One region of the Acidovorax radicis genome, then DNA from elsewhere that is predicted to be linked to it. Evidence: predicted binding sites of a transcription regulator. Region 1 holds the regulator's gene; each other region holds the start of a gene.
What was found. The regulator sigma-54, encoded in region 1, starts transcription at its own class of promoters, with help from an activator protein. The targets are predictions, from matches to a motif close to TGGCANGNAANCTGCTTT.
Positions count from the first base shown of each region.

Region 2: the regulator sigma-54 is predicted to act here: its motif matches at 830-847, upstream of KI609_RS22010 (pilin).
Region 3: the regulator sigma-54 is predicted to act here: its motif matches at 1,583-1,600, upstream of KI609_RS16310 (CmpA/NrtA family ABC transporter substrate-binding protein).
Region 4: the regulator sigma-54 is predicted to act here: its motif matches at 1,202-1,219, upstream of KI609_RS07600 (ammonium transporter).

Region 1 covers NZ_CP075184.1:4,577,627-4,579,830, forward strand. The annotation lists gene KI609_RS20990 (acyl-CoA thioesterase) at 1-77, opposite strand, end outside; gene KI609_RS20995 (RNA polymerase factor sigma-54) at 212-1,807, opposite strand; gene lptB (LPS export ABC transporter ATP-binding protein) at 1,824-2,204, opposite strand, start outside.
Region 2 covers NZ_CP075184.1:4,794,908-4,797,111, forward strand. The annotation lists gene KI609_RS22005 (MBL fold metallo-hydrolase) at 1-479, shown strand, start outside; gene KI609_RS22010 (pilin) at 885-1,397, shown strand; gene KI609_RS22015 (O-antigen ligase family protein) at 1,461-2,204, shown strand, end outside.
Region 3 covers NZ_CP075184.1:3,564,641-3,566,844, reverse strand. The annotation lists gene ntrB (nitrate ABC transporter permease) at 1-79, opposite strand, end outside; gene KI609_RS16310 (CmpA/NrtA family ABC transporter substrate-binding protein) at 148-1,392, opposite strand; gene KI609_RS16305 (MetQ/NlpA family ABC transporter substrate-binding protein) at 2,117-2,204, shown strand, end outside.
Region 4 covers NZ_CP075184.1:1,662,753-1,664,956, reverse strand. The annotation lists gene pilV (type IV pilus modification protein PilV) at 1-380, opposite strand, end outside; gene KI609_RS07605 (GspH/FimT family pseudopilin) at 390-989, opposite strand; gene KI609_RS07600 (ammonium transporter) at 1,294-2,204, shown strand, end outside.

The sequences.
Region 1 (2,204 bases):
TTGACGTGGCTGATGTAGATCTGCATTTCGGTGGCAAAACCGAAGTGCGAATGGAGGTCAAAAACGATGCGTGCCATGGGCGGTGTCAGAGGGAAAACGTACGGGGATACAGGGCCAGCTCGTTAGGTGCGGCACTGGCGCCACTTGGCCGAGTGCTGCGCACTTGTAACGTGCGCCGCGCCTTCATGCGCGCCGCCCTGAAAGAAATCGGCTACAGCGCCTTGCGCAGATTGGCTGGCGCAATTTTGAGCGCCTCGCGGTATTTGGCCACGGTGCGGCGCGCGCATTCAATGCCCTGCTCCTTGAGCATTTCGGCGATCTGGCTGTCGGACAATGGTTTGGTGGGGCTCTCGGCCGCCACGAACTGCTTGATGAGCGCGCGCACGGCGGTGCTCGATGCATTGCCACCGGTCTCGGTGCCCAGGCCCGATCCGAAGAAATATTTCAGCTCGTAGGTGCCAATCGGCGTGGCCATGTATTTGGCGGTGGTGACGCGGCTGATGGTGGATTCGTGCAGGCCCAACTCATCGGCAATGTCGCGCAGCACCAGGGGGCGCATGGCCAGCTCACCGTGGGTGAAAAAGTTCTTTTGCCGCTCGACGATCGCGCGCGACACACGCAAGATGGTGTCAAAGCGCTGCTGGATGTTCTTGATGAACCAGCGCGCCTCCTGCAGCCGCTGCTGCATGCCCTGATGGCCCTCGCCGCCCTTGTGGCCGCGCAGGGCGCCAGCGTAGATGTCGTGCACGCGCAGGCGCGGCATTACGTCGGGGTTGAGGCTGACGATGAAGTTGTGCTGACCATCGCGCCCATTGGCACGCCCGGCTTTGCGCACAATGACGTCGGGCACGATGATGTTGCGCTCCACATCCACGAACCTGCGCCCGGGGCGGGGCTCCAGCCGCGCGATCAGGGCCATGGCGGCGCGTGTGCGCTCCTCGCCATCGCCACACAGCTGGGTGAGGCGGCGGATGTCGCGGCGGGCCAGCATCTCCAGCGGCTGCTGGCAGATGCGCAGCGCGGTCTGCACGGTGTCGGGGTCGGCATCACCGTCGCCGTCTTCTCCGCGGGCCAATGCGTTGAGCTGCAGCGTGAGGCATTCGGCGAGGTTGCGAGCGCCCACCCCCGTGGGTTCGAGGCTTTGCAGCAGGCGCTGGGCCACGGTAAATCGGTGCACCAGCTCTTCGATCTGTGCCAGATCATCGGGACCGGCCAGGCTGATGGCGAGCTCTTCGAGTGAATCTTCAAGATAGCCGTCGTCGGTGAGCGACTCGATGAGAAACCTCAGCGCGGCGCGGTCGATCTCGGACAGGCGCAGCGCCAGCGCCTGGCGATGCAAGAAGGCCGTCAGCGACTCGTGTGAGCGGGCCAGCTCGGTGGCGTCGGCCTCGTCGCCTTCGGAGTCGTTGCGATTGCGGGCGGGCGCATCGCCGCCCCATTCGGCGTCGTTGGGAGCCATTTCCACGGTGCCGTCGCCGTTCCAGTCGGGTTCTTCAGCGCCGCCGCCTGAAGATTCAGCATCATTTTGGCCCTCAGCGCTTGTGGTGATTGCGCTAGCAGCTCCTAAATAAAGAGCATCATCGGCGCTGTAGTCGTCGGCCTGCGCAGGCGTGTCGGCCGCGTCCAGGCCAAACTCTTCGCGCGGTGCCTCTTCGTCCGTGCGGTCCAGAAAGGGGTTTTCGTCGAGCATCTGCTCGACCTCTTGCGACAGTTCAAGCGTGGACAACTGCAGCAGCCGAATGGACTGCTGGAGCTGGGGTGTCAGTGCAAGGTGCTGCGAAACGCGCAGCGAGAGACCAGGCTTCATTGCGTGAGGACCATGCTCACATGCGGAAATGTTCGCCGAGGTAAACGCGCCGCACCTCGGGGTTGTCCACGATCTCTGACGGTGTGCCCTGGGCCAGCACGCTGCCATCACTGATGATGAAGGCGTGGTCGCAAATGCCCAGCGTCTCGCGCACGTTGTGGTCAGTGATGAGCACCCCGATGCCGCGCGCCTTGAGAAAGCCGATGATGCGCTGGATCTCGATCACGGCAATGGGGTCGATACCGGCGAAGGGTTCGTCCAGCAGGATAAAACGCGGCTGCGTGGCCAGGGCGCGCGCAATCTCGACACGCCGGCGTTCGCCACCGGACAAGGCCAGCGCGGAGGAGTCGCGCAGGTGCTCCACGCGCAGTTCCTGCAGCAATGCGGTGAGGCGCTC
Region 2 (2,204 bases), 220 kb from region 1:
TCCCGTCGCAAGCGGCACCGTTTCTGACGTATCACCCCTTCGCCACCGGCGACTTGTTGACGGTGGAAGGCACTGATATCGAGGTTCTCCCCGCGCGCCACACCGTGCCTGCCGTCGGTTTTGCGGCTCGAGGAAAGTCAGGCTGGTGGGTATTCAGCGGCGACACAGAAGGTAACCCAGCATTTTGGGAACGCGTTAACGCCATGCCCGTGGCCCATCTCGTCATAGAAACCGCCTTCAGCAACCGCGAACGGAATCTGGCCGGTCGCAGCCTACACCTCTCGCCAGAAACCTTGGCCAGAGAATTGGCGCACATCTCGCCAACCAGCCGCTACCCGATTTACATCACCCATACCAAACCGTCAGAAACCGGCCTGATCATGGACGAAATCCGAGAGTTTGATGCTGCACCTCGCAAGGCAAGCGCGACAGCACATGACATCCGCTGGTTGGCAGTGGGCCAAGTGCTGGAGGTGTAAAAGCCTGTTCAAAGCCCGTCGCAGTGACATTCATGAGCGACAAAAATGTAAATTTCAGGCTACAGATGCAAGCAGATTGCTGACAACCTCGGCTCTTTGAAGATCATTCTGTGGCCGCTCCGGCACCCAACAGCCTGATGGGTTACATGCCTCAGATACCCGGCATGCGTTCGGGCTGAGCCCGTCGAAGCCAGGGCTTGCCCCGTGCGTGCAAGGCTTCGACAGGCTCAGCCCGAACGGGCGAGAGGGAGTGAAGGCGTCTGAGGTACGTCTCGCCTAACAGGCCCAGCAGGCCTTTTTTTCGCACTAACGCCCAAGCGCCAGACATTGGCAAAGCAGCTGGCAAACTCTGGCACAGCAATTGCTGGTAGAGGGAGCATTTGCAATTTTTCCTAGGAGTTTTTCATGAAGCGCTCTCTCCAGAAGGGTTTTACCCTGATCGAATTGATGATCGTGGTTGCGATCATCGGTATCCTGGCCGCCGTGGCTCTGCCTGCGTATCAGGACTACACCATCCGTGCCAAGGTGTCCGAAGTTGTTTTGGCTGCATCACAATGCCGAACAAGCATCACTGAAACCGTTCAGACCACTTCTTCGACTGTGCTGCCTGCTGCCAACGAATGGGGTTGTGAAGCCAATACAGCAGGTACAGACAATAGCTCGCCAACAAAATACGTTCTGAGCATCGTTTCAACCGACGATGGCCTGATCACGGTTACAACCCGGGCGGTCAGCGTAGTTCCAGATTTGAAAGATGCTGCTGGTAAGACTATTCAACTGACGCCTTTCATTGGTGGGGCAACTCCAAGAGCGCTTGATAACGCCGATGTAGGCGTTCAAATTTTCAAATGGGTCTGCGGCCCAGGCGCAACCAACCCAATGCCTAGCAAGTACCTGCCAGGTTCTTGCCGCGGTTAATTTATCGCGCTGCTGAAGCAGCAATGTGAATAAAAGCGATGTGGCAATAGCCGCATCGCTTTTTTGTTTTCAGCCATACCTATTATTTCTGTGCATCAACAAGTCAAAAAATGGGCGACTACCTGGTTTGCAAGCCTCTTGTGCATTGCACTTTTGCTACCCAATCATTACTCGCCGTGGCTTAGCTTTCATCAGGAATGGTTGTCTGTGCTTGCCATATGCCCACTCGTGGGGTGGGCACTTTGGCGTCAGTACATAGATACATCACCAAAAATACCGTGGATCACCGTTGCCTCATTGTTTGGCGTCTCTATTGCCCTGCTACAACTGCTCATTGGCGAAATTAAATTTCAGAGCGATGCATTGCTAGCGTCTATCTATTGGCTGCTTCTTGGCGCCACGACATTAGTAGGCTACCATTTCTCATCCGAAGAATGCTCCAACCTCGGAAATAACGGCATGCGTTCTTTTTGGCTCGCATGGATTTTCGCTGGTCTTATATCATTCGCGATTGCCAACCACCAATGGCTTGATCTATCCCTCTTCGGATTGTTCATTGTCGATTTTCCAAAAAATGGCCGCCCATTTGCAAACCTAGCGCAACCCAACCATCTAGCGACATTATTTCTTCTCTCCATAATAGGATCTTTTTTTCTATACGAATCGAGAAGCATAAGTGCCGTGACCGCCACCCTATTGGTCACCATTTTCTGCCAAGGCTTAGCCATGACGCAGTCGCGCAGCGTAATAATTGGCCTTGTTTTGGCTGGTTTTATAAATCACTTTGCACGTCCGCAAAAACCGATC
Region 3 (2,204 bases), 1.0 Mb from region 1:
TGCTAGCTACATTTGTCATAGCGTTTTGTGCAGGCGCGGGCGCTGCATCCAGGGGGGCGTGAAAAACGGCACTGACCATGGGGTTCTCCTGTGCGGGGCGTCAAGAAAGTGGGGCAGGGGCGCGGTGGGAGCGGGCGGGGCAGGGCCTCACGCCTTGATCTTGAAGCCGTCGGCGTACTTGGCGGGGTCTTTGCCGTCCCACACCACGCCGTCGATGAGCTTGCTGGTGCGCATCACGTCCTTGGGCACATTGATCTTCATGGCGCTGGCCACCGATTTGTACAGGTCGATCTGGTTGATTTGCTTGGCCACCGCCAGGTAGTCGGGGTGGCTCTTGAGCAGGCCCCAGCGCTTGTGCTGGGTGAGGAACCACATGCCGTCTGACAGATAGGGGAAGTTGACCGCGCCGTCGTTGAAGAACTTCATGTGGTTGGGGTCGTCCCACGTTTTGCCCAGGCCGTTTTGGTAGCGGCCCAGAATGCGCTGGTTGATCACGTCCACGCTGGTGTTGATGTAGGCCTTCTGGGCCACGGTTTCGGCCATCTTCATCTTGTTGGACAGGCTGGCGTCGATCCACTGGCTGGCTTCGAGCACGGCCATCATCACGGCGCGGGTGGTGTTGGGGTTCTTCTTGACGAAATCGGCCGTGGTGCCCAGCACCTTTTCGGGGTGGTCTTTCCAGATGTCTTGTGTGGTGTTGGCCGTGATGCCAATGCCGTCCATGATGGCGCGGTGGTTCCAGGGCTCGCCGACACAGAAGCCGTCCATGTTGCCCACGCGCATGTTGGCCACCATCTGTGGTGGCGGCACGGTGATGAGCTTGGCGCCCGAGATGGGGTTGATGCCGGCCGCTGCCAGCCAGTAGTGCATCCACATCGCGTGGGTGCCGGTGGGGAAGGTGCCTGCAAAGGTGTATTCGCGCTTTTCCTTGGCCATGAGCTTGGCCAGCGAGGGGCCGTCCACCGCGCCCTTGTCGGCCAGGGCCTTGGACAGGGAGATGGCCTGGCCGTTGTTGTTGATGCTCATCAGCACGGCCATGTCTTTCTTGGGGCCCGCCGTGCCCAGGTGCACGCCATAGACCAGGCCATACAGCACATGGGCAAAGTCGAGTTCACCGTTCACCAGCTTGTCGCGCACACCGGCCCAGCTGGCCTCTTTGGTGGGGATGATGGTGACGCCGTACTTCTTGTCGAAGCCCAGCACCGAGGCCATGACCACGCTGGCGCAGTCGGTCAGCGGGATGAAGCCGATCCGCACTTCCTTTTTCTCGGGCGCGTCGGACCCCTGCGCATGAACCAGGGCGCGCAGCGCGGGGCTCACCCCCACCGCGCCCATGGTGGCGGCCTGCAGCACGGTGCGGCGGTTGAGGCTGGTTTTCAACAGATCGGTCATGGGGCGTTTCCTTGGTGCGTTAAAAACAAAAAAGGCGTCCTCTCCGGCTGGGTTGCACACTCACATGCAACGCCAAACGCGAAGAGGGACGCCTTTGTCCATGGCGATACCCCGGGGGCTCGCCGCAGCACCAACCCGTCATTGGGTCCGTGCCGTGATCAGTGGAACCGTCATTGGTCCCGCAAGGGGTAATGCAAGCGCCGTGCCAGACACGGGTTGTCTTGGGTTTGGTTGTTATCGGTGGATTATTGCTATATTTCGTATAGCTGTTAGCGCTTATAGGTTGGGCGCTGGAGGCCGATTTGGCTTGATTGACCAGCTATCTCAGGCAAACCCCATTCGCCCTGGGTTCTTGGGCAAGCGCAGGGCAGGCCCGTCGAAGGGCTCCCCAAAGTCGCGCAAGGCGCCGACAAGCTCAGCCCGAACTCAGCCCGAACGGATGTGGGGGCAGGCCTGGGGCCAGCAGTCCATCAGGCGATGGGGTTCTCAAAGTAGCCCGTGGGCCCCAGCCTGTTCTGCACTGTTGTTGTGCAATGCACCATTCGGTGGCCTCGCCTGGTGCAATGATTGCGCATAATTCGCATATAAAACCTTGTTTTTATATCAAAAAATGGCTAAGGAAGCTGTTTTGAAGGGGATTTCGCCGTTAAACTTGCCGCCAAGCGTCAGGGTTATCCCGTATTTTTTGACCCTGCCGTGCCTTCATTCATTGAAAGAGCCTGTCATGTTGAAAAAGACCCTGTCCGCAATTGCCCTTGCCGCCCTGGCCGTCAGCGCCCATGCTGCCGACGTGCTGAAGGTGGCCGCCACGA
Region 4 (2,204 bases), 2.1 Mb from region 1:
AAAAGATCGTAAGTGGCACGTTCAGACGAGGTGCACGCTGCGGCTTCACAATTTTTAGAGATGGTGAGCGCATTGGACTGCTGTGTGGCCCAGGTCTCGTCCACTACATATTCCGACGTTGCAGTAACACCCTCGCTTGCGAAGCTGGTCCCAGCGGCATCTGGATTGATACGAACGCGCTCCGAAAGATCAGACAACAAAGTGGATGCCGATGACCTCGCCCAAGTATTGATCTTGTATTTGGAGGTTGCAGCCTGGAGGCCTGCAATGCCCAGCATTCCGATAGACAGAACAAGAATCGCCACCATCATTTCGATCAATGTGACGCCTCTGGTTTTCCGAGGGGCGGGCTTGGTTCTATTTTTAATATGATATTTCATGATGAAATCTCATTTGTAACCCGAACAAATTTTATCTGATGGAATAGTTCGCGTACGACCCAAACCATCAAGGCAAATATTAAATGCGTATTTATTAAGTGGATTGTTTACTTCACGATAGATAATATCAAACTCCTCTGCAGCCCCTACACCTGGAGAACCCCTCGCCGAGAATGTCATTTTTTTTATGGGAGAGGTGCTTTGAGCCTGCAGCAAGAAATCACTACCAATGCTTGGCCGGGCAAGCAGCATATCGATGGGGTCTGCAGGTGAGTTTGCACCACTGTCACAACTTGGATTAAGGAAGGCGATCCAGCCTACTTGCCAGTCAGCGCCTGCGGTAGTGCAAGCAGGAGAAGCGTCACCAGCCTTGCTGCTCATGCACATGGTTACGCAGGTGTTGCGGTTGACGGCTTCGTTGCGCGCCTTGAGCACGCTGCCCGTGAACTCGTTGCCGAGGTTGGTCAACTTGCTGCGCACGATGAAATCGCGAATTGAAGGAGCCGCCAAGCTACCCAAGACGGCAGCCAGCGCAAGAGTTACCAACAATTCAATCAACGTGAAACCGCGCGACTCCAAGGGTGGACGGTGGTAAGCGAACTTTGTCATGCGTGAATTATGGTGACAGCACGTGTCGGGTTGCTTCCACTGACACAGCCAACCATACCGCTGATCCCCTTTTTATTGTTGCTGACGGTAGACGACGACTTGGACGACTTTGCTGGAGGGCCGCAAAGTCGCTGCCCGAGCATGTATGCAAATCACCCAAGGCCCCGCCCCATGCTCAGCTCCACTTAAGCGCGGACTTACGCACCAATTTTTGGCGCGATTTTTGCTTGAATTCGGTGCGAATTCGTTGGAACACACCAACACGCACCACATTGGATCAATCAACCCATCGCACGAGGATGTTATGCAAGCACACCAACAGGGCGCAGATGCCCTGTTCATTTTGCTGGGGGCCATCATGGTGTTGGCCATGCACGCGGGCTTTGCCTTTCTGGAGTTGGGCACGGTTCGCAAAAAAAATCAGGTCAATGCGCTGGTGAAGATCCTGGTGGATTTCTCCGTGTCTACCGTGGCGTATTTCGTAGTGGGCTACGGGGTGGCCTATGGCACACACTTCTTTGTGGGGGCCGAGACGCTGGCGCAGCAAAGTGGTTACGACCTCGTCAAATTCTTCTTCCTGCTCACGTTTGCGGCGGCTATTCCGGCCATTGTGTCGGGGGGCATTGCCGAACGCGCCAAGTTCTGGCCGCAGCTGATGGCGACGGCAGTGATCGTGGGTTTTGTGTATCCGTTTTTCGAGGGCATCGCCTGGAATCACCATTTTGGGGTGCAGGGCTGGATCAAGTCGATCACCGGGGATGAGTTTCACGACTTTGCCGGCTCCGTTGTGGTGCATGCCATGGGGGGCTGGATTGCCTTGCCGGCTGTTATCTTGCTGGGCTCCCGGGCCAATCGGTATCGTAAGGATGGCGCCATCTCTGCGCATCCCCCTTCCAACATTCCGTTTCTGGCGCTGGGGGCGTGGATTTTGATTGTGGGCTGGTTTGGCTTCAATGTGATGAGCGCGCAGACGCTGGACAAGCTCTCCGGCCTGGTGGCCGTCAATTCCCTCATGGCCATGGTGGGCGGCACGCTGGCTGCACTGGTGCTGGGCAAAAACGACCCGGGCTTTGTGCATAACGGCCCGTTGGCCGGGCTGGTGGCGGTGTGCGCTGGCTCCGACCTGATGCACCCCCTGGGCGCCTTGGTCGTGGGGGCGGTGGCAGGCGCGATTTTTGTGCGCATGTTCACGCTCACGCAAAACAAATGGAAGAT